DNA from 2 places in the Mesorhizobium sp. M0598 genome. Region 1 is predicted to be linked to the other one. Evidence: predicted binding sites of a transcription regulator. Region 1 holds the regulator's gene; the other holds the start of a gene.

Evidence for each region. Region 1 encodes PhoB, which activates phosphate uptake and scavenging genes when phosphate is short. Its sites were predicted from a motif close to TGTCATNNANCTGTCAT; they were not measured.
Region 2: a site for PhoB is predicted at 2,749-2,765, ahead of phnC (phosphonate ABC transporter ATP-binding protein). Genes of this name have one in related genera too.

The regions. Positions count from the first base shown of each region.
Region 1 covers NZ_JAMYQL010000005.1:155,010-159,437, forward strand. The annotation lists gene xylF (D-xylose ABC transporter substrate-binding protein) at 1-563, opposite strand, end outside; gene NKI59_RS09420 (ROK family protein) at 850-2,094, shown strand; gene phoB (phosphate regulon transcriptional regulator PhoB) at 2,104-2,793, opposite strand; gene phoU (phosphate signaling complex protein PhoU) at 2,810-3,517, opposite strand; gene pstB (phosphate ABC transporter ATP-binding protein PstB) at 3,550-4,353, opposite strand; gene pstA (phosphate ABC transporter permease PstA) at 4,350-4,428, opposite strand, start outside.
Region 2 covers NZ_JAMYQL010000003.1:351,951-356,378, reverse strand. The annotation lists gene phnE (phosphonate ABC transporter, permease protein PhnE) at 1-654, opposite strand, end outside; gene phnD (phosphonate ABC transporter substrate-binding protein) at 814-1,722, opposite strand; gene phnC (phosphonate ABC transporter ATP-binding protein) at 1,812-2,678, opposite strand; partial or broken gene NKI59_RS06685 (DUF1868 domain-containing protein) at 2,846-3,555, opposite strand; gene NKI59_RS06680 (DapH/DapD/GlmU-related protein) at 4,107-4,428, opposite strand, start outside.

The DNA.
Region 1 (4,428 bases):
TAGGCCTCGCCGACATTCTTGATCTTGCCGCCGTCGATGGCCTCCTTCAGCACCTCCATCGAACCGGCAAACAGGAAATCGGCATTCGGATCGGAACCCGAACCCTTGATGAAGACGTAGTTGCCTTCCGGCTTCACCTTGAAGACTTCGCGGGCCTGCATGCGGCCGACTTCCTTGTTGTCGAAGGTCAGATAGAACACGTCCTTGTTCTCGATCAGCCGGTCATAGCCGACGACCGGGATGCCTTCGTCCAGTGCCTTCTGCACGGCCGGCCCGATGGCCGAGGCGTCCTGCGCCAGGATGATCAGTGCGCTGGCGCCCTGCGAGATCAGGCTCTCGACGTCGGTGAGCTGCTTGCCGGGGTTGGACTGTGCGTCGGCGGAAATATACTTGTCGCCTGCGGCCTCGATGGCCGCCTTCATTGCGGCCTCGTCGGTCTTCCAGCGCTCTTCCTGGAAGTTCGACCAGGAAACGCCGATGACCTTGTCTTTAGCCTGCGCCACCGACGCCAGCGCCAGCGTCATGGCGACACCCGCCAGAATGGCGGTCGTGAATTTCTTCATCATATCCTCCCTGCGCCGCGTACGGCGTGACCAATTGGCTCAAAGACCAGCTTAGAAGCTCTAATTTTTTCGAGCCTCGAAAAAATACTGGCCCGATCTCCGGCTGCTGTCAACATCGATTCTGATGGATTTTGATGACTCTGCGAGTTTTTTCGAGCGTCGGAATAAACGATGACAGCGCCACCTGCATCTGACACTATTTGCCTGCATCCGACACTATTTGTCGGACATTACCGACGGCTTCCGGTTCATGAGCAGCCGCGGCAACCGGGAGGAAAGCAAAACAATGTCGGTCGGAATCCGCCATGACGATTTGCGCCGGCGCAACCGGGCGATGGTGATCTCGGCGGTGCGCCGGGCCGGCCAGCCATCGCGTACTGAGATCGCAGCTACCACCGGCCTCAGTCATTCGACCATATCGGCGATCTCTTCCGACCTGATACGGGAAGGCATCCTCGCCGAGAGCAAGGCAAGTGAGCCCGTTTCGTTGAAACGCGGTCGTCCGCAGGTCGGCCTCGCCCTCAACCCGGAAGCGGCGGCGGTGCTGACCGTGGTGTTGTCGCTGAATTTCCTGTCGGCCGCCATTATCGACTATACGGGACAGGTGGTCGCCGAGGAACAGCGCCGGCTGGACACGCTGACCATGCCGCGCGACGAGCTGATCCGTGAATGCATGGCCATCGTCCGGCGCCGGCTGCAGGATCCAGACCTTGACGTCCGCAGTGTCGCCCGCATCGCCCTGGCGATTCAGGGCATTACCGACTCCCCTGCACGCGCCATGCTGTGGTCGCCGATCACGCCGCAGACCGACATCGCCTTTGCCGACATGCTGGAGGACGAATTCGGCATCCCGGCAACGGTGGAGAACGACTGCAACATGATGGCGGTGGCTTTGCGCTGGCGCAATCCGGATCGCTATCGCGACGACTTCATCGCCATCCTGCTTTCGCATGGCATCGGCATGGGGCTGGTGCTGAAGGGCGAACTGTTCACCGGGACGCATTCCTCGGGCGGCGAATTTGGCCACATGATCCATCGTCCGGGCGGCGCGCTCTGCCGTTGCGGGCGGCGCGGCTGCATCGAGGCCTATGCCGGCAACTACGCCATCTGGCGCAACGCCAGGCAGATGAGCGAAGACAGCGAACCGGTCGCCGACGTCAGCGACGCCGACATGCGAGCACTGGCGGCCCAGGCGCGCGAGAAAGATGGGCCGGAACGCGAGGCCTACCGCAAGGCCGGCGAAGCGCTGGGTTTCGGTCTCGGCTCGCTGTTCGCGCTGATCGATCCGGCACCGGTCGCGATGGTCGGCGCCAGTGCCGCCGCCTTCGATCTGATCGAGCCGGCCTTGCGGAAGGCAATCGCCCAGACCGCCGGCGGTCAGCATTCAGGCTCGATCTCCTTCGATACAGAGCCGAACGAATTGCCGCTGATCCGCGAAGGCTGCGCGATGCGGGCGTTAAGCTTCGTCGACCAGGAGATTTTCGCGCCGGGCGCGCAAATGAGGCCCAGCGTCAGAAAGAACGTAGCCTGACCAGGCGGGTCAATCTTCCCTGATCGCATAGCCGGCACCGCGGATGGTGCGGATGACATCCGGCATCCGGCCGTTGTTGACGGCTTTGCGCAGCCGCCCGACATGCACGTCGACGGTGCGTTCGTCGATGTAGATTGTCTCGCCCCAGACATTATCGAGTAACTGGCTGCGCGAGAAGACACGGCCCGGATGCCGCATCATGAACTCGAGCAGCCGGAATTCGGTCGGCCCGAGCCTGATTTCGCTCTTCTTGCGATAGACTCTGTGCGATTCGCGATCGAGAACGATGTCGCCGACCTTCAGCACGCTGGACAGCACTTCCGGCTTGGCGCGCCGCAGCAGCGCCTTGACCCTGGCCATGAATTCCGGTGTCGAAAACGGTTTGACCAGATAGTCGTCGGCGCCGGTCGAAAGACCGCGCACCCGGTCGCTCTCCTCGCCGCGCGCGGTCAGCATGATGATCGGCAGCCGCTCGGTTTCGGGGCGCACCCGCAGCCGACGACAGAGCTCGATGCCGGAAACCGCTGGTATCATCCAGTCGAGCACCAAAAGGTCGGGCACATTCTCCTGCAAACGGATCTCGGCTTCGTCGCCGCGTGTCACCACCTCGACCTGGTAGCCTTCGGATTCGAGATTGTAGCGGAGCAGCACACCCAACGGCTCCTCGTCCTCCACCACCATTATGCGTGGTGCGATCATCGGCTGGGCACCCCCATCATGTCACCGGTGCGGACATTGTCGTTTCGTCCTGCTTCGGACGATTGACCGGCAATTGCTCGCCGGTCAGCACATAATACGCATTTTCGGCGATGTTGGTGACATGGTCGCCGATCCGCTCCAGATTCTTGGCGCAGAACAGCAGGTGCGTGCAAGCGGTGATGTTGCGCGGATCTTCCATCATGTAGGTCAAGAGCTCGCGGAACACGGACGTGTATTTGACGTCGATGCGCTCGTCGGCGGCACGCAGCTTGGCCAACGCGGCCGCATCGCCTGCAGCATATTCCTCGATGACACCCTGCACCTGGATGAGAACCAGCTGCGCCATCGCGTCGATGGAATGCGACAGGTCCCGCGGCGTGGCGCTGAGGCCGACCGCACTCACGCGCTTGGCGATATTCTTGGCAAGGTCGCCGATGCGTTCGAGGTCGCCCGCCATGCGGATCGCTCCGACCACATGGCGAAGATCGTGGGCCATCGGCTGGCGTTTGGCGATCAGGGTGATGGCGCGGTCGTCCAGTTCGCGTTGACGCGCATCCATGATGGCGTCGTCGGAAACGACGCGTTGCGCCAGCACGTTGTCGGAATTCAACAGGGCCTTGGTCGCCCCGCCGACCATCGAACCGGCGAGGTCGGCCATGTCGCGGATCAGCTTGCTGATCTGCTCGAGATCCTCGTCGAAAGAAGCGACTGTGTGTTCGCCCATGATCCTGTCCTCAAATGCATGATCGGAATGGCTCAGCCGAAGCGGCCAGTGATGTAGTCCTGCGTGCGCTTCTCGCGGGGCGACGTGAAGATCTTCTCGGTCCGGTCGAACTCGACCAGTTCACCCAGATACATGAAGGCGGTCTGGCGCGACACGCGCGCCGCCTGCTGCATGTTGTGGGTGACGATGACGATCGTGTAGTCGGCTTGCAATTCGTCGATCAGTTCCTCGATCTTGGCAGTCGACAGCGGGTCGAGCGCCGAAGCCGGTTCGTCGAGCAGAATGACTTCCGGCTTCACCGCCACGGTGCGGGCGATACAGAGCCGCTGCTGCTGGCCGCCGGACAGGCTCAAGCCGCTGGCGTTGAGCTTGTCCTTGACCTCGCTCCACAGCGCGGCGCGCCTCAACGCCTGTTCGACGCGGCCGTCCATCTCGGACTTGCCGAGGTTCTCGTAGAGCCTGACGCCGAAGGCGATGTTCTCGTAGATCGACATCGGGAACGGCGTCGGCTTCTGGAACACCATGCCGATCTTGGTCCTGAGGAGGTTGAGATCCTGCGACCGGTCGAGAATGTTCTTGCCGTCGAGCAGCACCTGGCCCTCGGCCGTCTGTTTTGGGTAGAGCTCATAGATGCGGTTGAACACACGCAGCAGCGTCGATTTCCCGCAACCCGAAGGGCCGATGAAGGCCGTGACGCTGCGCTCGGGCAGCGACAGGCTGATGTCCTTCAGCGCCTTGCTCTGGCCGTAGTAGAAGTTGAGGTTCTTGACCTCGATCTTCGTCTTCTCGGCTACCGTTTCGGCCATCGTCATGTCTGGGGACAACATCTGTGTCATCTGTCCTCTCTGCGTCCGGTAAGGCTGCGGGCGAGGATGCTCAAGCCCAGAACCGTCAGGGTGATTATGAGTGCG
Region 2 (4,428 bases), on a different contig from region 1:
CAGGCCTTCTTCGGCACGCATGTCGATGTTTTCGTTGATCTCGTAGAAGAGCTTGCCGAGGGCGCCGATGGAATGCAGGCCGATGGCGATGATGGCTGCGACCGGGCCGGTCGAGAGGATGGCTGCGAACAGGCCGGCAATGACGATCTCGGGGAAGGCGCGAAGCAGTTCCATGAAGCGCTTGACGACGAGCCTGAGCACCGGACTGGGCGTCAAGTTGCGCGCGGCGATGAAGGAAAAGGGCACCGCAAAGACAAAGCCGATGAAAGTGGAAACCAGCGCCACGTTAAGCGTGGTGAGCATCAGCTCGAAATATTCGGGTAGATAAAAGCCGCCCCAGAGATAGACGCGGCCAAGCGGGAAGTTGAACTCTTGGCTGCCCTTGTCGTGCGGCGATGCGATGTCGAACAGCGCCCGCCAGACGTCGTTCCAGTCCTTGGGAACAAGCCAACCAAGGAAATCCAGTATGTGCGGCAGCCGATCGAAGAAATGTCCGGCATTGGCCTCGTCGGCGAACCACATGGCTGTGCACATGGCGACAAGCAGTGAGCCGATGCCGAGCGCCGTGTAGAACCGGCGCAAGGACGTCTGGCGTCGCCAGGCGTCTGCTGCCTGCCGGACCGCGTCTGAACGAATTGTAGCGGCGAAGGTCATACGGGGTCACGAGCGGACACGCAAAAAGGGCGGCGACCGCATCGGCCCGAAAGTCGACTTTCGGAAAGCACGATGCGGCATCTAAGTGTTAGAGCGTACTTTGTGCGTCCAAGTGGACGCACGTCGCTCTAATGGACGCCGCCCTTTCCGCAATTGTCGTCAGCCGCCGATCGCGGCTTTGCGGGCTTCGACGATGACGCTGTAGAAGTCCGGCTTCACCGGAACATAGCCGGTGAAATCGCCGCCTTCGACGGCCTCGAAGCAAGGCTTGTCCTTGGCCGGCAGGCTGGTGAAGAAGTTGGCGAGCTTGGCGCTCATGTCGCCGCCGAGTGCGGTGCGCACGACCAGCGGGCCGTTCGGGATCAAGCCGGAGCGCCAGACTTCAACGAAATCGTTGGGGTCCACGGCGCCCTTGGCGACTTCCTTGTGGAAGGTGCCGGAGGTGTAGCCGTTCTTGAAGTCGCCGATGCCAGAGGAATCGTCAACCGCAACATCGACCTTGCCGTCGCGAACCGCGAGGAGGTTGTTCTCGTGGCCGCCATTGAACTGTGTCGAGGCGAAGAAGGTTTCGTTCGAAGCGCCGGTGTCTTTCGGGATCTGGGTCAGCGGGATCAGGTAGCCGGAGGTCGAATCCGGGTCGGCATAGCCGAGCTTCTTGCCCTTGGCCGACTTGATGTCGGTGATGCCGGACGACTTCAGCGCAAGGCCGATCGAATAATAGCCGGTCGCGCCGTCGGTCTGCTCGGTGGTGAGGATCGGAGTCACGGCGTTCGGATCCTTGAGGTAGACGCTGGCATAGCCCGACGCGCCAAGCTCTGCGAAATCGAGCGTGCCGCCGAGCAGGCCCTGGATAACGCCGTCATAGTCGGCGGCCGGGAACAGCGAGACCTTCTCGAAGCCGAATTCGGACTTCATGTGATCGGCGAGGCACTGAAAGTTGCGCAGCCGGTCCGCTTCGTTTTCACCGCCAAGGATGCCGATGCGGAATTCCTTGATATCCTGGGCGTGAGCGGCGCTTGCCGCGATGGCGAGCAATGAAACGGCGCCAAAAACCATCTTCCTGAACATTATCTCTCTCCTGTTGGTTCCGGCCTCGCGCCGGTAGCGTTCGAATTTTTTGACAGGTGCTTTGACGCGGGCGGGCGATCAGGCCGTTCTCAATATCCCGGGAATGCGGGCTCGAGCGGTCCGGCGGATGCAGCGATTTTCTGTTTGATGGCGACACTGGTGGAGGTGATGGCCTCGGAGATTTCGCCGCCATTGCTGTCGGTGCCGTAGACCATGCGCACGGCCTCGCGGTTGAGGGCTTCGGGCGAGCCGTCGAAGACGACCTTGCCGGCGGCCATGCCGATGATGCGGTTGCAGTAGGTGCGGGCCGTATCCAGCGTATGCAGATTTGTGATGACGGTGATGCCCTCGCGCAAATTGATGTCCTGCAGCGAATCCATCACCACCTTGGCGTTGAGCGGATCGAGCGAGGCAATCGGCTCATCCGCCAGCAACACCTTCGGCTGCTGCATCATGGCGCGCGCAATCGCAACGCGCTGCTGCTGGCCGCCGGAAAGCGTGCCGGCCGGCTGCAGGGCGGTGCGGGCGATGTCGAGGCGCTCGAGGGCTGCAACCGCCTCGGCGCATTCACCGCGGGAGAACATGCCAAATAGGTTGGACAGCGTCGAGCGGTGGTTGAGCCGGCCGAGCAGCACATTGGTCAGCACATCGAGGCGCGGCACGAGATTGAACTGCTGGAAGATCATGGCGCAGTCGCGCTGCCATCGCCGGAGCGGCGAGCCGCGCAACCCGGAGACCTCGACGCCGTTGAACAGGATGGATCCCTGGCTGGGATCGATGAGGCGGTTGATCATGCGCAGCAGCGTCGATTTGCCGGCGCCGGAGCGGCCAATGATGCCGACCATCTGACCGTGCGGAATCGAGATGTCGACATTGCTGACAGCGGTGTTCTTGCCGAACCGGCGGGTGACGCCGCGAATTTCGAGCGTTGCTGACATTTCTGGCGTTGCTGACATGGGGTAAGTTCCAGTCCAGTCGCGGTTGAAGGTCTGTTAACCCTCGCTAGCGCAACGGCATGAACCTGCGGTGTCGGATTGATGTCAGTTTTGTTACTGCCCACAGGCGCGTTTGGCGCGAAGGCGAGTTGACCCAAACCGCTGCCGTCCGGGCGGCTTGGATGGGATCAGCCGAGGATCAGCAACTCCTCGAAATGCTCCATGTCCCTGAAGCGGCAAAAGGCAGGTGGCCGCAGCTCGATCACCGGAGCCTGGCGGGCAAACAGCGAGAGGCAATCGTCGAACAGATCTTGCCACTCGGACGCCCTTTCGTCCGCCAGACGCCGGATCTGGTAGGCGAACGTGATGTGGAAGACGTAAGTGTCGTGGTCGGACGCCGGTATCCGAAAGGCGCCGACAAGGCATCGCGCCATGCGCGCAGGATACGCACGTCCTCATCGGTTGCGCCGGCAACGGTCAAGCCCGTCGGTACGACATCGACGACCTTGATTTTGAAGGCGCCGCAGCCTTCGAAGCCGTTCAGGCGTTCCTGATAGAGGCGGGTCATGTCGTCGATGCTGGTGTCGAGCGGCACATCCTCCGGCCAATAGGGAAGCCGGCGGCGGTATTCGATGATGCCCTGGAACAGCGTCATGTGCAGGCTGGAGACGGGCGTGAAGGCCAGCCCGTCGGCATCAGGCATGGCGCGCATGCGCTCACGCACGTCGATGATCACCGCTTCCGAAGCCGAGCCGTTGACGAGATGGCAGACGACCGTGTTGCCGGGCTCGTTGAGAAAATTACCAGAGGTGTCGTAGCGCCTGCCGAGATGCACCGGAGGGGTCGGGTTCGAGCCGGCAAAGAATCCGGCGAGCGAAGGTCTGACTGAAACAGGCATTGCGATCTCCAAACGAAGGCCGCGTCCTGCCCCGACGATGTGTCAGGGACATGAAAACCGTGCCAAGAAGTAGAATATCAAACGCATGATTCGCCAAGTGATGCTGCCGGGGTTTCCACATCATCAAGATTGAAATAAAGATTCAAACTCGTATCAAAGAGAGGCTTCCTAATTGCTACGTTGGCGCCAGTGGTTGCGACTGTATGCTGCAGGGGTAGTCGCTGCGATGAGTTTCACAGTGGCCCTGGTTTTGACGTCCATATATCGGGTTGGTAGCTTGAACCATCCAATATCTGGATACTTGTACAATTATGGAAATGGGCGTGACGCGGCCATTATTCTAATGATTCTCATTTTTTTAATCGTGCTAGTTACGATAAATTTTGCAAATAAAGTTGAGGAAAAAACCAAATCGCTTATAGATATTGGTTATGACAAAAAATTTATAGGACTTATCAGGTTAAATCAGACTTGTGTTGCTATTCTTATTACGTTAGGATTTCTTTCTATTATTTTGGACATTTGCCTGAGCGGCTGACTTATTCAGGGCGTCAACCCCCATGCTTCTCCAAAAACTGATTGGCCTCCAGCTCGCGGAAATCGTCGAGCGCGGCGCGTAGCCGGGCGTGATCCCAATCCCACCAGGCCAGCGCTTGATAGCGCTCAGCCGTGCGGCGGTCGAAGCGTTCGCGGATTGGTTTTGCCGGCACGCCACCGACGATGGTGTATGGGGCGACATCCCTGGACACGACGGCGCCGGCGCCGACTGCTGCACCATCGCCGACGGTGACGCCGGGCAGGATGGTCGAGCCGTGGCCAAGCCAGGTGTCGTGGCCGATAGAGACGCGTTTGGCGCGGCGCTGGGCAAAGAAT